2 regions of the Actinoplanes sp. NPDC020271 genome follow, and region 1 is predicted to be linked to the other one. Evidence: riboswitches for the same ligand, from Rfam matches in the RefSeq annotation. Region 1 holds a riboswitch; the other holds the start of a gene.

The links. Region 1 has a riboswitch for cyclic di-GMP ahead of ACH442_RS22835 (Calx-beta domain-containing protein). Riboswitches for the same ligand answer to the same signal wherever they lie in the genome.
Region 2: linked by a shared signal. The riboswitch ahead of ACH442_RS28570 (hypothetical protein) and the one ahead of ACH442_RS22835 (Calx-beta domain-containing protein) in region 1 are both predicted to bind cyclic di-GMP.

Annotation. Positions count from the first base shown of each region.
Region 1 is NZ_JBIRWQ010000010.1:79,058-89,026, forward strand. Features, by position in the region: gene ACH442_RS22825 (ABC transporter ATP-binding protein) at 1-604, shown strand, start outside; gene ACH442_RS22830 (ABC transporter ATP-binding protein) at 601-2,577, shown strand; gene ACH442_RS22835 (Calx-beta domain-containing protein) at 2,646-6,269, opposite strand; cyclic di-GMP riboswitch class I at 6,366-6,444, opposite strand; gene phoA (alkaline phosphatase) at 7,003-8,349, shown strand; gene ACH442_RS22845 (response regulator) at 8,579-9,196, opposite strand; gene ACH442_RS22850 (sensor histidine kinase) at 9,193-9,969, opposite strand, start outside.
Region 2 is NZ_JBIRWQ010000014.1:165,030-174,998, forward strand. Features, by position in the region: gene ACH442_RS28545 (thiazole synthase) at 1-349, shown strand, start outside; gene ACH442_RS28550 (thiamine phosphate synthase) at 343-924, shown strand; gene thiD (bifunctional hydroxymethylpyrimidine kinase/phosphomethylpyrimidine kinase) at 921-1,682, shown strand; gene thiC (phosphomethylpyrimidine synthase ThiC) at 1,745-3,271, shown strand; gene ACH442_RS28565 (signal peptidase I) at 3,247-6,345, opposite strand; gene ACH442_RS28570 (hypothetical protein) at 6,444-6,848, opposite strand; cyclic di-GMP riboswitch class I at 6,869-6,943, opposite strand; gene ACH442_RS28575 (ribonuclease domain-containing protein) at 7,196-7,627, opposite strand; gene ACH442_RS28580 (hypothetical protein) at 7,701-9,167, opposite strand; gene ACH442_RS28585 (nitrate- and nitrite sensing domain-containing protein) at 9,768-9,969, shown strand, end outside.

The sequences.
Region 1 (9,969 bases):
CAACCTGATCCCCCGGCTCTTCGACGTGAGCGAGGGCGAAGTGCTGGTCGACGGCGTGGACGTCCGCCGGCTCGACCTGGATCTGTTGTCCCGGCTGGTCGGGATCGTGCCGCAGCGGCCGTACCTGTTCACCGGCACGGTCGCGACCAACCTGCGCTACGGCAACCCGGACGCCACCGACGACGAGCTCTGGGAAGCCCTGGAGATCGCCCAGGCCAAGGGCTTCGTCGAGGCGATGGAGGGGCAGCTCGACGCCCCGATCGCGCAGGGCGGGACGAACGTCTCCGGCGGTCAGCGGCAGCGGCTGGCCATCGCCCGCACGCTGGTGCACCGGCCCGAGATCTACCTGTTCGACGACTCGTTCTCGGCGCTGGACTACGCCACCGACGCGGCACTGCGGGCCGCCCTCACCGAGTACATCGCGGACGCGACCGTGGTGATCGTGGCCCAGCGGGTCAGCACGATCCGGGACGCCGACCGGATCGTCGTGCTCGACGACGGCAAGGTCGTCGGCACGGGCACTCATGAGGAGCTCATGGACGGCAATCCGACGTACCGGGAAATTGTTCTTTCTCAGCTCACGGAGCAGGAGGCCGCCGCATGACCGCGCCCAACCGGCCGCCCGCGCGGCCCATGGGCGGCCCGCCGGCCGCCCGGATGATGATGGGAGCCGGCGGCCCGCCGGAGAAACTGCAGGACTTCAAGGGTTCCACCAAGCGGCTGCTCGGCATGCTCAAACCGCAACGGGCGCTGGTCGGGCTGGTGCTGATCTTCGGCATAGCGTCGGTCTTCCTGTCCGTGCTCGGCCCGCGGCTGCTCGGTCACGCCACCGACGTCATCTTCGACGGTGTCGTCGGCAAGAAACTGGGTGCGTCGCTGCCGCCCGGCACCACCAAGGAACAGGCCGTCGAACTGCTGCGCCAGCACGGCGACACGAAGACGGCCGACCTGCTCTCCGGGATGAACGACGTGATCCCCGGCCAGGGCATCGACTTCGACCGGCTGATGCACGTGCTGGCCGGGGTGGTCGTCGTCTACCTGTTCGCCTGGGTGTTCGGCGTGCTCCAGGGCCGGATCACCGCGCGGGTCGTGCAGACCGCCGTCTTCGACCTGCGCAACCAGGTGGAGGCGAAGCTGTCCCGGCTGCCGCTGTCGTACTTCGACAAGCAGGCGCGCGGCGAGGTGCTGAGCCGGGCCACCAACGACACCGACAACATCGCGCAGACCCTGCAGCAGACGTTCGCCCAGCTCATCACCGCACTGCTGACGGTTGTGGGCGTACTGGGAATGATGTTCTGGATCTCTCCGCTCCTCGCGTTGATCGCCCTGGTCACCATTCCGGTCTCGTTCTTCCTGACCAAGGCCATCGGCAAACGGGCGCAGCCGCAGTTCGTCGCCCAGTGGAAGACGACCGGCCAGCTCAACGGGCACATCGAGGAGATGTTCACCGGGCACTCGCTGGTCAAGGTGTTCGGCCGGCAAGGCGAGGCCTCAGAAACCTTCCGGGAGCACAACGACAAGCTGTTCGCGTCCAGCTTCCGCGCACAGTTCATCTCCGGCCTGATCCAGCCGGCCATGATGTTCATCAGCAACGTGAACTACGTGCTGGTCGCGGTCGTCGGTGGCCTGCGGGTGGCGTCCGGCACCCTGTCTCTCGGCGACGTGCAGGCGTTCATCCAGTACTCGCGGCAGTTCAGCCAGCCACTGACCCAGGTGGCCAGCATGGCGAACCTGGTGCAGTCCGGGGTGGCCTCGGCCGAGCGGGTGTTCGCGCTGCTCGACGCGCCCGAGCAGACCCCGGACCCGGCACCGGTCGACCTCCCCCGGGTCGAAGGGCGCGTCGCGTTCGAGAACGTGTCGTTCCGCTACACGCCGGACAAGCCGCTGATCGAGAACCTGTCGCTCACCGTCGAACCCGGACAGACCGTCGCCATCGTCGGACCCACCGGCGCCGGCAAGACGACGCTGGTCAACCTGCTGATGCGGTTCTACGACGTGACCGGTGGGCGGATCACGCTCGACGGCGTCGACATCGCGTCGATGCCCCGGGAACAGCTGCGGGAACAGATCGGGATGGTGCTCCAGGACACGTGGCTGTTCGGGGGGACGATCGCGGAGAACCTGGCGTACGGGGCGGATTCCCACGACCAGGAGGCAGTGGTCCGCGCCGCCGAAGCCGCACACGTCGACGGGTTCGTGCGGATGCTCGCCGAAGGCTACGACACCAAGATCGACGAGGAGGGGTCGAACGTCAGCGCCGGTCAGAAACAGCTGATCACCATCGCGCGGGCGTTCCTGGCCGAGCCCAGCATCCTGATCCTCGACGAAGCCACCAGCTCCGTCGACACCCGGACCGAAGTGCTGATCCAGCGGGCCATGAACACGCTGCGGACCGGGCGGACCAGCTTCGTCATCGCCCACCGGCTCTCCACCATCCGCGACGCGGACCTGATCCTCGTCATGGAGAACGGGACCATCGTGGAACAAGGGACGCACGATCAGCTGATCGAGGCGGACGGGGCGTATGCGCGGTTGTACTCGGCGCAGTTCGCCCAGGCCGTCGCCGAAGTGGACTGACCTCCTCCGGGACAAGGCGACGGGGGCGGCCTCACGGCCGCCCCCGTCTTCTTCGGGTCAGATGATGCTTACTTGATGGTGATGGTCTTCGTGGCCGAGTAGCCGGCGTTGATGCCCATGCCGGTGTTGCCGGAGACCAGGGCGCGCAGCGTCAGCTTCGTACCCGACTTGAAGCTCCAGGTGCCCTTGTAGCCGCTGGAGGTCGTCTTGCCGGACGCGACCGTCACCCACTTGCTGCCACTCTTGCGCTGGATGGTGACCGTCTGGCCGGCAGCCTTCGGGTTACCACCCACCATGGCGACGAGCTTGCCCTTGGTCGTGGACACCGCCAGCGACGGAGCCTGGGTCAGCTTGACCGTCCGGACCGACGTGGTGCCGGCGTCGGTCGCGGCGTAGAACGCCCAACCCGTGCTGACCGACCGCGTGAAGCGGTACATGCCGTCGGGGCCGGCCTTGACCGAACCGAGCTTCTTCAGGTCCTTCTTGTCGGTCTCGGGCAGCGCCGCGCCGAACAGCCAGACCTCGGCGCCCGGAGCCGCCTTGCCGGAGAGGACGACCGAGCCGGAGCCGGCCGCCGGGCCGGTCACCATCAGCGACGGCACCACCGGAGGCGTCATGTCGTCCGACTTGATCGTGACGGTGGCGTCCCCACTGATCACGCTGGCACCCTGCGGGCCGACTGCGCCGAGCCGGACCGAGAAGACCTCGTCGGGCTCCATGTCACGGTCGTTGATCAGCGGAACCTTGATGGTCCCGGTCATCGTGCCCGGCGGGATGGTCAGGACGCCCTTGGTCAGCTGGTAGTCCTTGCCGACCTTGGCCGTGCCGTCCGCGGTGTAGTACGGGATCGTCACGTTCTGGACCGTCGAGGTCGCGCTGCCGGTGAAGGCAAGCGTGACCGGGACCTCGGCCCACCCGTCCTTCTCGTTGGCCATGACGTCGTTGATGGTCACCGCCGGCGGCGTGTCCGTCGGGTCGTCCGCGATCTTGGCAGTTCCCGACGACGGCGCGAAGCCGCTCGGCGGGCTGGAGATCTCGCTGGCCGTGATGTCGATCGTCTCGGTCGGCTCGTTGATCGCGTCGTCGAGCACGGTGATGACCGGCGGCGTGTATCCACCCGCAGCCGCGGCGAAGTTGCCGGCCTTGTTGAGCGCGCCCGACTCGCCCGGCGCGACGTTGATGTCCGTGGTGGCCACGCTGTCCGGAACCGTGTAGTCGGCGTTCAGGGTGGCCGGGTTGGAGGCGCCCCCGCCGACACTGAAGCCGATGTGGTAGCGGTACTGCGAGGTGCCGACGATGGTGCCGGTCACCGGGATCGAACCACCCTCGGTGGCCGTGCCCAGCGCGAAGGTGAGCTTCGGCATCGCGTCGTCGTTGGCGACGGTCACCTTCGCGACGCTCTGCGTCGTGTCCAACGAGGTGGTCACGTTGGCAGCGCTGCCCGAGGTGGGGGCCAAGGTGACGTTGAACGTCTCGTCGTGCTCGTAGACCGTGTCGCCGTTGATCGGGACGTCGAAGTAACCGACGGTATCGCCGGCCTTGATCGTCGCGGTGGTGGCCGTCGGTGTGCTGAAGTCGTTCAGACCCAGCTCCAACGTACCACCGGTACCGGCGCTGCCGGACGGCGTGAAGCTGGCGTCGAACGAGACGTCGACCGCAGCGGGCCCGCTGAGCTTGACCGGAACCCGGGCAAGGGTCGTACCGGAGTCGCCCTCCTGCACCTTGATGTCCGAGGTGGTCCAGGTCGGCGGCAGGTCGTCGTCGTGGATGGTGAAGGTCTGCTCACCGAGCGAGGCATCGTCGACCACACCGGACGAACTGGTCACGACGAGCTTGAACGTCTCGTCGGGCTCGGCGTTCGTGTCTCCGATGATGGTGACCGGGATGGTCACGTCCTTGGTCGAGTCGGCCGGCACCGTGACCGTGCCGCTCTTGCCGATGAAGTCCGTGCCGTTCTTCGCGGTCCCGTCGGCGAAGCTGTAGTTCAGCGTGGCCGGCAGCGGCGAGGTGGTGGAGAACCGGACGTAGATCTTCTTGTCGGCCTGACCGGTGTTGCCCTCGGGGTAGGTCCGGCCGGCCACGTCGCCCGCACCCATCGAGGTGTTGGAGTACGTCAGCGCCTTGCCCGAGCCGGTGTCGGTGACCGTGCCGGTGGCGGTGGCCTTGGTGCCGAGCGTGGAAGTCGCGCCGCTGACCGGCTCACTGATCGTGACCTTGACGCCCTCCGGACCCTCGAACGTGGGCACGCCGCCCGGACTCGGGTTCGTCGTGGTCACCAGCGACAGGTTGGTGGTGGTGGCGTACTTCGCGATCATCACCGGCTGCGCCGTGGCCGGCGCGACAACATCGGTCGTGTCGGTCGACCCGTGGTTGTCGCTCGCCGTCACGGTGGCCGCGCCGACGGCCCCGTTCTGGGTGTCGCCGGTCGTCAGGTAGTTGAGCGTGACGCCCTTCTCCGACGGGTTGGTCACCGACAGCGGGAAGATCAGGCGGTTGCCCTCGACGACCGAGCCCGCGTCACCGATGGTGGCGACCGGCGTGGCGTCGTCGTCCTTGATGCCGATCTTCACCGAACTCTGGGCGGAGACGACCGCGCCGCCGAGCGTCGGGCGGCCGGCGTCCTTCTTGACGAGGAAGTACTGGGTGTCCGTCTCATCCGAGTTGTCATCCCAGAGCATCACGGTCGCCGTACCGGACGTCGCGTTCGCCGGGATGGTGATCGCCGCGTCGGCTCCCAGCGCGGTGTAGTCCCGGTTCACGCCGCCTTCGGAGGTCGCCATGTTCCCGGCGTAGTTGTCGCCCGCGTAGTCGGCCGTCTGGATCGGAATGGTGACGTCGTGCGGCTCCGGGTTCGTCGAGGTCGCGGTGATCGTCACCGCCTTCTGGGTCCCGCCGGCCGCTGTCTCCGCGACCGTCGTCGCGCCGCCCAGGACGATGTCATTGGTCGCGTCGGTCTGCCAGATCGTCCCAGTCCCGGTCGCCATGCCGGCCGGACCCGCGGCGTACAGCTCAAACGTCTCGTCGGCGTCACCGTCAGCAGTCGTGTCGACCGTCACCATGATGGTGTTGGTCCCACCGGCGGCCGTGCCGGGGAAGGTGTAGCTGGCGACACTCGGCGTCGCGCTGAAGTCCGTTCCCTTGACCGCCGTGCGGCTCAAGTTCTCGGCATGCCCAGCCGTACCGAAGTTCACCGCCCCCGACGACGTGGTCCCGGTATAGGTCACCGCGAAGCTGGCGGTTCCCCCTTCCCAGACACCGGCGGGAGCAACGGTGATATTGCTGGCCTTCGGATCGACGATCGTCGCCGTCGCGGTGGTCGAGTCGGACCCGGCCGTGGCGACCAGCTGGAATGTCTCGTAGCCCTCGCCCGCGGTGTCCGCAACCGTAGGGACGGTCACCACGATGGAGCCGGAACCAGAGAAAGCGTAGTCAGCGTTATTAGTGCCGGAGCCGCCCGGGACAGTCGGCAAGGTGGTGAAGTCGGTTCCGGTAGTCGCCGTGACGCCGTTCGTGGTGAAGGTGATGGTGCTCGACGGACCCGGGCCGGCATAGGTCACCGTGAAGCTGGCCGTTCCCCCTTCGTTGACGACGGGAGAGCTGATGCTGAGGCCTGTGATGGGGGCGGCGAGGGCCGGTGACGCGATGAACGTCGCGGGGACCAGGGCCACCGCCGACACCGCGACAGACGTCATAACTTGCCGGATTCGTTTACGTCCCCAGAATGTGAACGGCACTCGCTCGTGCGGCGCCGCTTGGATGGGTCGATGACGCATTCTCTTCCTGTCTCCTTCGGCGGCTGGGCAACCTCCAGCGGGGAGGTCCCTGGCTTTGCGTCCTCGTCACCCGACGAGGTTGCCTGTTCGGGTACCGCACCTTGGGGCGGTCGGGGCGCCGGTTGACCCGGCCCTCAGCAGCGCAAACACCGGACCGAAGGTCCTGGTGAGGCGGAGCCACCCGTAATTTAACCGGCATATCGGATTGTTTTCGGCGGAACGCGTATTTCGGGCGCAAGAACCTTCACGACGGAAAGGCGCCTCGCGCCACCTCGACGGGCGGGAAGCGGAAGGCCCGGGCGGGAGCCGGGCGACAAGCCGGGGCCGGACACCGGCGGATCGGTCCAGTCGCCGACGAGCCTGGCCCGCAGCGGCGACGGAACTCGGTCCCGCAGGCGCTCCCGTCCGATCACCGGCCACGGGCGTGAGGTCGAGAGCGAACCCGGATAAGCGCGTTGAGCTGCGGTTACGCGCCACCTGGCATTGAGTATGGCGGTCCTGGTAAGGACATATCCGGCTATTCGCGGTTTCCTGTGCCCATCGATGATCCGTCAGTTCCTGTTGACCGGCTGAGAACCTGCGGGACACTTGCCGTCAGCCCTCACCTGATGCCGTGTTGCGGGAAAGTCAACACATCAGGGAGTAGGCAACTATGCATATCCGAGGCCGGGCAGCGCTCGCCGCCGCCGCCGTCGCGATCGTGGCCGTCCCTTCCATGGCCATGGCCGGTGACTCGCACCCGGACAAGACCCGGGCCGCCGAGCACGCCATTCAGGGCGGCACCGCGCGCAACGTCATCCTGCTGATCGGGGACGGCATGGGCGACAGCGAGATCACCATCGCCCGCAACTACCAGGTCGGCGCGAACGGCCGCCTGGCGATGGACACGCTGCCGCTGACCGGGGCGTACACCACCTACGCGGTGCAGAAGGCGAACCCGGCACTGCCCGAGTACGTGACCGACTCGGCCGCGTCCGGCACCGGCTGGGCGACCGGCCACAAGACGTACAACGGCGCGATCTCGGTGCTGCCCGACGGCAAGCCGATGCCGACGATCCTGGAGCTGGCGAAGAAGGCCGGTTACCGGACCGGTGACGTGACCACCGCCGAGCTGCAGGACGCGACCCCGGCTGTGCTCGGCTCGCACGTCGTCGACCGTGGCTGCAAGGGGCCGCAGTCGATGAGCGCGTGCGCCGTCAACGACAAGGTCAACGGCGGCACCGGTTCGATCGCCGAGCAGCTCGTGCAGACCCGCCCGGACGTCCTGCTCGGCGGCGGCAAGGTCTTCTTCGACCAGACCGTCCAGGCCGGCGGCTTCAAGGGCAAGACCGTGACCGATCAGGCGAAGGCGGCCGGCTACCAGGTCGTCACCGACGCCGCCGGGCTGGCCAAGGCCTCCGGGAAGGCGCCGATCCTGGGCGCGTTCGCCCCGAACAACATGGACCTCGAGTGGGTCGGCCCGACCCCGACCAAGACCGGCACCGCCCCGGCCAAGTGCGCGACCAACACCGCCCGCACCGCCGCCCAGCCGCACCTGGTCGACATGGCCACCAAGGCCCTCGACGTTCTGGACCAGCAGTCCAAGCACTCCAAGAAGGGCTTCTTCCTGCAGATCGAGGGCGCCTCGATCGACAAGCAGGATCACGCCGCGAACCCGTGCGGCCAGATCGGTGAGACCGTCGCCTTCGACGCCGCGGTCAAGAAGGCCCTCGACTACCAGCGCACCCACCGCGACACGCTGGTCGTCGTCACCGCCGACCACGGCCACACCAGCCAGATCGTCGAGGCCGCCACGCTCGGCTACACCGCCACGCTGATCACGCACGACAACGCCACCATGACGATCAGCTACGCCACCTCCGAGATCACCGGCTCGCAGCAGCACACCGGCACCGAGGTCCGCATCGCCGCCGGTGGCCCGCAGGCCGCCAACGTCCTCGGCGTCACCAACCAGACCGACCTCTTCTACACGATGCGCCGCGCCCTCGGCATCCGCTGACGCCACCGCACCGCGTGAGGGCCGGGCCTGTCCCGGCCCTCACGTCATTCGACGATCAAATTCTTCATTGCCCATCTCCGCTGTGGTCCGGACCGTCGCTCCCGCGGGGACCCTTGCGGGCCTCGCAGGGCCGTGGCCGGCCCAGAACGCGAAACCCGCCAGGGCGACCTCCGTGGGTGGGCACGGTCAGAGCAGAAAACCCCGACGCCGGCCTCGCCGACCGGGGCGGTCAGAGGAGTTCGTGGCGCATGGCGGTGGTGACGGCGGCGGTGCGGTCGGCGACGTCCAGCTTGTTGAACACGCGCAGGAGGTGGGTTTTCACGGTCGCCTCCGAGATGAACAGGCGCTTGCCGATCTCCGCGTTGGTCAGCCCCGCCGCCACGAGCCGCAGCACCTCGGTCTCGCGTGCGGACAACGCCGGCGGGGCGGGGCTGCGCACCTGCCGGACCAGTGTGGACGCCACGCTGGGGGCGAGCACCGTCTCGCCGCGGGCGGCGGCTCGTACGGCGTCGGCCAGTTCGGCCGGGGACGCGTCCTTGAGCAGGTAGCCACTGGCGCCGGCTTCGATCGCGCGCAGGATGTCACGGTCCGACTCGTAGGTGGTCAGGACCATCACCTTGACGTCCCGGGCCGCGGCCAGGATCCGCCCGGTCGCCTCCACCCCGTCACCACCGGGCATGCGCAGGTCCATCAGCACGATGTCGGGCCGTTCCCGCAGGGCGATCTCGGTGCCCTCGGCTCCGTCGGACGCCTCGCCGATCACGGTCAGGTCGGGTTCGGCGTCGAGCATGCCGCGCAACCCCATCCGTACCACCGGATGGTCGTCGACGAGCAGGATCCGGATCACGAGGGGACCTCCAGTTCGATCGTGGTGCCGGTCTCCGGGTCGCTGCGCACGGTCAGCGTGCCGCCCACCTGCTCGGCCCGCTGGCGCATGCCGGACAGCCCGAACCCACCCGGCCCGGCCGGGTCGAACCCGCACCCGTCGTCGCGCACGACCACCCGCACCGACGCCGGAGAATACGCGAGCAGCACCGCCACCTCGTTCGCGTGAGCGTGCCGGCGCACGTTCGTCAGCGCCTCCTGGGTCGCCCGGAGCAGCACCACCTCGACGGGCGTCGGCAGGTCACGCGGGTCACCGGTGACCCGGAACCCGGCCGCGACACCGGTTTCCTCGGTGAAGCGGGACGCTTGGCGGCGTACCGAATCGAGAAGTCCCGAAGCCAGAGCGGAGGGTGAGAGGGCAGCGATGATGGCGCGGCTCTCGGCCAGGTTCTCCTTCGCGGTGCGGACCGCGAGCGCCAGGCGTTCGTCGCGCAGCGCCGGGTCGGACGCCTGGATCAGCGTGATGATGCTGGTGAAGCCCTGCGCCAGGGTGTCGTGGATCTCGCCGGCGAGGCGGGTGCGCTCGGCGGTGACGCCGGCCTCGTGGGAGAGCCGGGCCACCTCGGCGCGGCTGGCCTCGAGCTCGGCGATCAGATTCGCGCGTTCGGTGCTCTGCTGGACCACCCGGATGATCCACAGCCCGAGCCAGATCCCGGCCGCCGCGGAGATCGCCGAGATCACCAGGTCGTGTTTCCAGTCACCCTGCCCGCTCACCAGGTCGACCGCCGTCGGAAC
Region 2 (9,969 bases), on a different contig from region 1:
GCTGGCCGACGCGGGCTGCGCCGCGGTCATGCCGGCCGGCTCCCCGATCGGCTCCGGCCTGGGTATCTCCAACCCGCACCACATCGAGCTGATCCGGCAGAACGTCGACGTGCCGGTGGTCCTCGACGCCGGCATCGGCACCGCCTCCGACGCGGCGCTCGCGATGGAGCTGGGCTGCGACGCGGTGCTCGTGGCCAGCGCTGTCACCCGGGCCGACGCGCCGGCCGTGATGGCGGCGGCGATGCGGCACGCGGTCGCCGCCGGTCGCCTCGCGCGGCAGGCCGGGCGCATCCCCCGCCGTTTCCACGCACTGGCCTCCACTTCGGACGACGGGATCCCGGTGTGGTGACGCCCGGCGGGCTCGTCGTGCTCACCGATCGGCGGTCCGCCGCCGGGCCGCTGGTGGAGACGATTGCCGCAGCAGTACGCGGTGGAGCCGCCTGGATCGTCCTCCGCGAGCGCGATCTCCCCGTGGAGCAGCGCGCCGACCTGGCCGCCCGGCTGCGCGCCGTGGTGCCCCCGGGCCGGCTGATCGTTTCCGGACCGGACCCGCTCGGCGGCGACGCGGTGCACCTGGCCGCCGCCGACCCGCGCCCGGCCGGTGTGGCGCTCGTCGGCCGTTCGTGGCACGGCACCGAACCACTGTCCGACGTGGACTACGTGACGCTCTCGCCGATCTACCTGACGTCGACCAAGCCCGGATACGGGCCGGCGCTCGGCGTGGAACGGGCCGCCGAACTGGCCGGGAGCACGCCGTGGCTGGCACTGGGCGGGGTGGACTCGGCGGCCCGGGCGGCGGAGTGCGCGACCGCGGGCGCGGCCGGGATCGCGGTGCTCGGCGCGATCATGCGCGCGGCGAACCCGGAGCGGGTCGCCCGGACGCTGGCCGGTGCGTTCGGTGCCGATCGGCGGGTGCGAGCATGACGCCGCCGGTGGTGCTGACGATTGCCGGGTCGGACTCCGGGGGCGGCGCGGGGATCCAGGCCGACCTGAAGACGTTCGCGGCGCTGGGGGCGTACGGGACGTCGGTGATCACGGCGATCACGGCGCAGAACACGCTCGGTGTGACCGCGATCCACCCCGTTCCGGCCGAGATCGTGGCTGCACAACTCGACGCCGTGCTCACCGATCTGCCGGTGGCTGCGGTCAAGGTCGGGATGATCGCGGATCCGGCCGTCGCGAAGGTGATCGCCGACCGGGCCGCGGACCTGCCGAACCTGGTCGTGGACCCGGTGCTGGTGTCCACCTCCGGAAGCCGGCTCGGGGATGCCGCGGTGGTGTCGGTGCTCATGCCGTATGCGCAAGTCGTGACGCCGAACCGGCAGGAAGCCGCCGCCCTCGTCGGAGGGCGCGCCGGGACCACCTCGGAGATGGCCGCGGCAGCGGCTCGCCTGGCCGGGACCGGGCCGCGCGCCGTGGTGGTGACCGGCAGCGAGCTCGCGGTCGACGTGCTCTGGCACGGCGGCGTGATCACCGAACTGCGTGGGGAGGCCGTGCCGACGCGGAACAACCACGGATCCGGGTGCACGTTCTCGTCCGCGATCGCGGTGCGGCTGGCGCTGGGTGATCCGGTGCCGGAGGCGATCGCGGCGGCGAAGGAGTACGTGACCGGCGCGCTGCGCGGCGGCGCCGGGTGGGAGCTGGGCGCCGGGCCCGGGCCACTCGACCACTTTTTCAACTAGACCGGCCCTTTTCTGGGTCCTTACTGCCATCTGATGCCGGTTTTGCACCTATCTGGGAGGAAATAATCATGAGGCGCAAGGTCTACGTGGAAGGCTCCCGTCCGGAGATCCGGGTGCCGTTCACCGAGGTGGTGCTGACCGGCGACAACCCGCCGGTGCGGCTCTACGACACGTCCGGCCCGGGCAGCGAACCCACGGTCGGGCTGCCGCCGCTGCGGAAACCGTGGTGGGACGGGCGGACGCAACTCGCGGCGGCGCGAGCCGGGGACGTCACGCCGGAGATGGAGTTCGTCGCGGTCCGCGAGAACGTCTCACCGGAAGTCGTGCGTGACGAGATCGCCGCCGGTCGCGCCGTGCTGCCGGTCAACCGCAACCACCCCGAGTCCGAGCCGATGATCATCGGGTCGAAGTTCCTGGTGAAGGTCAACGCGAACATCGGCACCTCGGCGGTCACGTCGTCGGTCGCCGAAGAGGTCGAGAAGCTCACCTGGGCCACCCGGTGGGGCGCGGACACCGTGATGGACCTCTCCACCGGGCCGCGGATCCACGAGACCCGCGAGTCGATCATGAGGAACTCGCCGGTGCCGATCGGGACCGTGCCGATCTACCAGGCACTCGAGAAGGTCAACGGCGACCCGCTCAAGCTGAACTGGGAACTGTTCCGGGAAACCGTGATCGAGCAAGCCGAACAGGGCGTCGACTACATGACGATCCACGCGGGCGTTCTTCTGGAGTACGTGCCGCTGGCCGCCGAACGGGTCACCGGCATCGTGTCGCGCGGCGGGTCGATCATGGCGGCCTGGTGTCTCGCCGGACACCGGCAGAACTTCCTCTACGAGCACTTCCGCGAACTGTGCGAGATCTTCCGGGAGTACGACATCACGTTCTCCCTCGGCGACGGACTGCGCCCCGGATCGATCGCCGACGCCAACGACGAAGCCCAGTTCGCCGAGCTGCGGACATTGGGCGAACTGACGCACATCGCCTGGGAGTACGACGTACAGGTGATGGTCGAAGGCCCCGGCCACGTGCCGATGCACAAGATCAAGGAGAACGTCGACCTGCAGCAGGAGTTGTGCGCCGGGGCGCCGTTCTACACCCTCGGACCGCTGGCCACCGACATCGCGCCCGCCTACGACCACATCACGTCCGCGATCGGCGCCGCGATGATCGGCATGTTCGGAACCGCGATGCTCTGCTACGTCACCCCGAAAGAACACCTCGGCCTGCCGAACAAGGAAGACGTCAAAGCCGGAATGATCGCGTACAAGATCGCGGCCCACGCGGCGGACCTGGCCAAAGGCCACCCCGGCGCACAAGCATGGGACGACGCGCTGTCGCACGCCCGGTTCGACTTCCGGTGGGAGGACCAGTTCGAACTGGCCCTCGACCCGGAAACCGCGCGGTCGTACCACGACGAGACCCTGCCCGCGGCGCCCGCCAAAACCGCGCACTTCTGCTCCATGTGCGGGCCCAAATTCTGCTCGATGAAAATCAGCCACGAACTGCGGGCGGCCGGCATGAAAGCCAAATCGACCGAGTTCGTCGACGCCGGCGGTCGCGTCTACCTGCCGGTGACCTCCTCCTGATCCTTCTTCGGGAGGAAGTCGAAGACCGGGTCCCGTGAGGCGGTGCGCTTCGCGACACGCTCCTTACGGGCCCGGTCCGCGGCGGCCTGATCCTCCTCGGCCTTACGAGTGATGGCTTCTTCCAGGGCTAGGTTGCGCTCGGCCAACTCCTCGGCTGCCTTTCGTTCCGCGGCGAGAACTTCCGCCTTCTTCCGGTCGGTGGTCGGTTCCGGGGTCTCGTGGATCTCGCCCGCTGGGGTGGTCGCCTCGGGGGTCGCGCTCTCGGCTTCCCCGGACGCAGTGCTGTCGGCTTCGTCAGGCGCCGCACTGGCGGCTTTCTCGGACGCCCTGCCGTCGGCCATTTGGGGCGCCGTGCTGTCGGCTTTTTTGAGCGCCGTGCTGTCGGCTTTTTTGAGCGCCGTGCTTCGGGCGGGTGCAGGCGCCTCGCTCCCGGCGGCGGGCTTCGGGGCTGCCTTGCGGCGCGTGGTGGCGGGCTTGGGCGCGGTCTCCGCCTGCTTGGCGGCCGGGGCTGCGGCGACGGCCTTGCGGGCCCGCGGCTTGCGGCGGGCAGTCTGCTTCTGCGGCTGAGGCGCGCTTCCCGCTTCCCGCTCTTCTTCCCGTACGGCCATAGCCGCGCCCACCGCCTGATCGGTGGCGCTGACCTCGGTGGAAAGCCCGTCACCGGCCCCAGGAGCCGTCACCGCCTGCGGGTCCGCCGCGGTCTTCGGTGCCGCCTTCGCGGGACGCTTCCGTGGGCGCCGGGCCGGCGGCTCCGCCCGGTCGACGGTCGTGGCCTCCGTCGGCTCCGGTGTCGGCTCCGCGGGATCGGCTTTCAGCTCCGCTGTCGTCGGCTGTACGGCATCGGGTTCCGGCTCCGCGGTGGTCGAATCCGCGGTCGTCGAATCTGCGGCCGTCGGGTCGGTGGCGTCAGTTCTCGGCTCGGCCACGTTCACGGTGACCGATGCGGCCTCGGTGACGGGCGTGGCCTCGATGGGCTGCTCTGCCTGGGCGAGTCGCCCAGCGACCGTGACGAGGTCAGCCGGTTGTTCCGCGGTCGTGCCCGCCTCGGCCGGCTGCTCGGCGATCGTGCCCGCCTCACCCGGTCGTTCGGCGGCAGGTCCGCCCTCCGCCGGCTGCTCTACTTCGGCGGTCTCCGGCTCGTGGAGCTGCTCGACCGCAACGATGGCCTCGGCCTCGCTGGGCTTCTCGGCGATGACGGGCTGCTCGGCGACCTCCGGAACGGCCGGGGTGGCGTCATCCCCAGGCTTGGACCGACTCTCCGCCTCGGCTTCCGCAGTCGCTGCCGGTCCGTCAGCGGCGGGCTTCTCGGCTTCCGCCGCGGCCTCGGCCTTCTCGGTGGTGGGCTGCAGTCCGCCGGATCCCTGAGGCTGAGCCGCTGTGAACTGCGGCTCGGAGGTCTCCGGCCGGTCAGAAGGCGGCTCAGCGACCTTCTCCACGAAATCATCCGACGGTTCCGGAGCAGGCGCCGCCACGGCCGCCTGCGCAGGCGAACCGATCACCGAAGCGATCCCGAGCGCGGCCGACTTCTGAGCCCGGCGGGCCGGATGCGGCATCCTGGAAAGCGGCGGCTCAGCAGTCGCCGGTCGAGGCGACACGATCCGATATCGGTAGATGACCCCGTCATCCCGAACCACGAAGTCATCTGCGCCGTCGGAACGGGTCCAGGTGAGGATCATCTGCCCGTACTTCTCGGCCAGCTTCACCAGCGCCGGCACCGACGCCACGGTGACGACCGTTTCCCCTTGCTTGCTGTCCATCGGCTCAACCGGGACGAGCAGGTGCCCATAGCGGCGCTGGATCTGCGCCCGGGTAGCCAGCGGCACCTGCCGCAGCGCCATCAGCCCGATCCCGATCGCCCCGGCGACGGCCACCAGCAGCAGCCAGACGGCATACTTGCGAGCCTCACCCGCGGTCATCAAATCCCGCCCCAGCACACTGATCTGCCGCGGATAGATCCCTCCGCCCGAGGTTGAGCCAGACTGGCTTACCACCAAGCTCGTCGGTCCGTTCGCCAGGGCAAGTTGAAGCTCGCTGAAGGTAAGAGCGAGTTGCGGCTCGAAGGTCGAGCCGTCGTTGCGCTCGACGTGGGCAGTCACGGTGAGAGTCACCTGGCCGAGATCTGCTCCGATCGCCTTGACAGCTGACTGTATACGGTCGTCGAAGCCATTGAGGTCAAGCAGAACCGTGCCTGTGTAGCGTTCGGCGGTGAATTCGCGAGGCTGAGACAGCTGGATGGTGGAATGCCAACCAATCGGTGAGGAGAGCCGGGCGCCGACGCTGATGCGTCCAGGTTCACCCTGGTATTGCAGTTGCAGATTGACGAAGTTTGCAAGATTCCGATAGATCGGATCAGGCGAGTAGGCAACGGATCCGTCATACGCAGCCGACCGTTGAACCTTGGCTGAGTACGAAAATGTCATCGATTCGCCGACCTGTGAGCTGCTCGGTGTTGTCTGGTTGGTCGGCTGCATCCAACCCAGTACACCTAGGAGAACTCCCGCTGCTGCGGACAGGGCGGTCATGACGGCGAGCACGCGAACGACGGGATGAAGGCGGCTGACGGCCTTGATGATGACCGCGGCCGCTGCCCAAGAGCCGCCTTGGCCAGCCATACCCTTCACTTTCTTTTTATGTCGACCGCGTCCAATGTCGCGCCGGGACTTGGCCGCCGTCGTGCCGCCGCTGATGGTCAGGAAACCCAGCATGCCAAGGCCGGTCGGGCTGATCAGTGGCTTCAGCCAGACTCCGCCGTGGGGGATGTGCAGAACCGCTCGTCCGATTAGTTGATCGGCGGTTGGCTCGTCGCTGTCGACGAATTTATTGTTGTCGCCTTTGAAGCTGTATCCTGATGCGGCGTCACCGCCGATGATTCGGTGCAGGACCTCGACCCGGCCGTGAAGACCATGGTAAGCAGCTATGTCCCCGACCTTGTATGAATCGGCCTTTATGACGAGTACAAGATCTCCGGCGTGGTAGAGGGGCTGCATGCTGACGCCGTGAGTAACGACGTAGGAGATCCGGTGGGTGCTGATCGCCCACACGCCGATGGCCGCCATCACGGAGATGGCGGCCATGGCGAGGCGTCGGGTCAGGCCTTGGATAGCCCGAGGATAAGTCCGGAGACGCGTCGGGTTCTCGGATATCTGCCGCTCAAGGCGAGCGGAGGTCGGAATTAAGCGGTTTCGTAGTTGACCGCGATGGTGCCGAGGCCAGTCCAGTAGTTCGTGCTGTCCGCGCACACCCAGGCTGACGAACCCGACACGTAGCTGCACGTCGGCGTCAGGCTCGCCGTTCCGCCGGTGGTGGTCACGGTGACCGACATGGTGCCGGTGGTCAGCGGGTTGGTGCCATCGGTGATGGTCATCAAGATCTTGTTGATCTGGTCGGCGTTGCCCGAGACGTAGCCGAACTTGACCGAGCCGAGCTGAGCACCGACGACGTTGAAGGCGCTCAGCTTGCCACCGCCGACGACAGTGCCGGCGCCGTTGGTTAGACCAGCGGCGGTGAAGGCGGTGCTTCCGGCGGCAACCGCACCAGCAACAGCGACCCCGCCAACAAGCTGGAGGATGCTCTTCATATCTGTTCCCCTGTTCGTTCGGTGGTAGCCCAGCCGACCTCGTGGGTCCTGTGGCTTTGCGTCCCCGGCTCGCGCCGGGTTTGCCCTTATCGCCGAGCGGACTTCGTTATCCCCTGGCGCCAGGTTGTTCGACCGTGACGGTGCTCCGGCTAAGCATTAGCCGAGAATTGCCTGGTCTGAATTTCGGGGTTTGCCCACCTGAGCGCCTTCGGGGTGCTAGCGGTTGCGGGCGGGTTGCGGGTCCCGGCGAACAATGCGGCAACGGCGCGGGTCGGGGGACTAATACGACGCGGCGGCCGTCAAGGGGCGGCCGCCGCGGGGGCGCTCATCGCGTACCGAATGATGGTTCAGAGCTTGTAGAAGGTCACGTAGTGATCCGGAGTGAAGTAGGCGACCTTCGTGCTGCGGTTGACCACGATGCGGTAGGCGTCGCGCGAGGCACCGCGAGCGCGGGAGTAGACGTCGTATTCGTTGTAGGTGGCGGTCGGCAGGTAGCCCTCACGGTTCTGGAACGTGCCGCCGGTGTAGTTGTAGTTGCCGTAGGGCCAGGAGTACCAGCCTGAGCTCAGCGGCCAGCCGAGGGTCTGCCAGCCGGTGAAAGCGGTGCGCGCGGCCGAGCAGCGGCTGATCGTGCACGTCTGGTAGACGGCGGCCTGGGCGGCCGCGGGGACGGCGAGGCCGGTTCCGGCCAGCCCGAGGATCAGGGCGAGGCTGAGCAGGAGTTTGCGGACGCGGGGCATGTGACTCTCCGAGATGCCGAGGGGATGGGGCCCGGACATCGAGAATCGTGTATTACCCGACGGCTCCGCGGTACCTCCCAGACGCATCATTCCATCGGAGTTTACGAATGCTTTACTGGCCGCCCAGGCCGCTCACCCAATCGACATAGTCATTGTCCTGGCCGGGCTTGCGCGCGGGACCGGTCGGGTACGGCCCGCTGATCGAGGTCGGCTCGACGACCGGGCCGCGGGCGGCGGGGATCCGGGGCTGCTCGGCGGTGATCGACCCGGCCCGGCCGGCCGCGAAGCCGTCGAAACCGTCTCCGCTCCGGGCTTGAGGCGAAGCGGGCGGTCCGGAACGCCGGGCGGAGTACCCGGACGCCGGCCGTGGCTGCTGGCCGGAGAAACGCGGCGGGTTCTCCGGGGCCGGTGCCTGCGGCGGCGGCTGGACGGGGGCCGGCTGGGGCGGGAACGGCGTGCCGGAGCGGAACGGGCTGCCGCTGCCGCCGGCGAACGGGTTGTTCGGGGTGCCGGGCGCGATGACGCCGGTGTCCGAGGGGCGCAGCTCGTGTTCGGGGCGTTGCGCGGCGGCGGCCGCGGCCTGCGCGATCGCCGACTGAGCGGGAGCGTCGCGCTTGGGCAGCGGTGCCGGTGCCGGGACCGGGGCGGCGGCGGGGGCAGTCGCAGCGGCCGGGGCGGCGGCGGGGGCGGTCGCAGCGGCCGGGGCCGGGGCGGTCGCGGTTGCGGTTGCGGGGGTGCCGCGGACGAGAGCCGCGAGGACCGAGCCGAGCACGCCGGCGCCGCACGCGGTCATCGCCGACCAGTACGGGTCGTCCTGGAACCCGGCCGCGCCCAGCTCCGGGCCGGCCACCAGGTAAGCCGCCGTGAGCAGGGCCGGACCGGCCAGCCCGGCGAGACCGGCGGCCGGCATCGACACCCGGTGGCCGCGGGCGACGAACCCGATCACCAGGCCGGCCAGCAGGGCCAGCGTCGGCATGGTCAGGAAGGCGGTGTGCGAGGCCAGGGCGGACGGGATGAGGGTGCCGCTCAGCACGCCGAGACGGACCGCGGCCGGGTCGTGGCCGGGGCGCAGCGACGGGCCGATCGAGACCAGCGCGACGACCCACATCAGCAGGCTCAGCGTCGTCACGTTCCAGCGCGCGGCCGGTTTGGCGGCGGCGGCCCACCCGGCGAAGAGACCGGCGGCGGCGCCGAGCCCGGCCGCGATGCCGATCACCAGGGCCGGCTGCACGCCGCTGACCTGTGCTTCGCGGGCCGGCTGCATGGTCAGTGGCAGGACGGCGAGGGAGCCGAGCCCGCCGGCGAGCCCGACGGCCAGTGCGCTGCCGGCGCCGAGCGGGCGGTCGCGCCAGCGGGGCAGGAGCCCGATGGCGACGGTTGCGCCGAGGGCGGCGGCGGTCATCGTGATCCACGAGACCCAGGCGAGCTGTGCGGTCCATTGATCACGCGCAGTGACGTCGAGGGTGAGGTCCAGCCGGACGATGCCGAGCCCGTAGGCGATGCCGAGTTGGCCGGCTCCGACCACCGCGGCGGCCGTGGCGGTGGCGGCCAGCAGCTTCACCCAGCTCCGAATTGCCATGCCGGGCACGTTACGGAATCCGGCGGCGGTCACGCCAGTGGAGACGTGGCTTCTTAAGGCAGCCTAAAGTCTGGATCTTCATCAATCGAAATACATCGATAACCTAGCGTCACGGTGGGTCACTTCAAAACGACGTACGGGATAGTTGCGGTACCGGCGCTCCAGAGTGGACACTGTCCGGCACGGACAACGAGTCCGTCGCATCGTGCCAATCCTTGCGAACGTGAGACCCCTGCTCAGAAGCCGCGGGTTCGTCAGGCGCGGGACAGGACTCTCACATAGTGGTTGGAATCGTGATGGTGTTCGGTTGCCGTGACCGCGGAATCGGTCGCGGATGAGGTATTCGCGCACGTCAACCCCACAGTCCCTGGTGCGCGCCGCTCTCGCGCGCGGTTACCACCCGGACAGCCGGGTGGATTCCGGGAGGATCCAGGCTTCCCAAAACCGTCGAGGGTCTGATGAAATCGCCGCCGTGCCATTTTCGGCACGAACCTTGCTGCGCGCACCGGACGGGGCCGGACCGCAGACCCCGGACGCCGCCGCGGCGGCGGTGACGTTCGTGATCCGGGGCCCAGGCGGGACGACCGCGAAGGAGATGTCGTGAGCACGGGATCCTCGGGCCTGGCTGTACGACGCGGTCCCTTCCCTTGGCTGCGCGACGCCCGCATCCGCGCCAAGGTCGCCGGCATCCTGGTCATCCCGCTGGTCGCGGTGCTCGTGCTGGCCTCGGTGCGCCTGATCGAGGTGCGTGGCCGGGCCACCGACGCCGGCCGGGTCGCCGGCCTCACGCAGCTCGGCACCG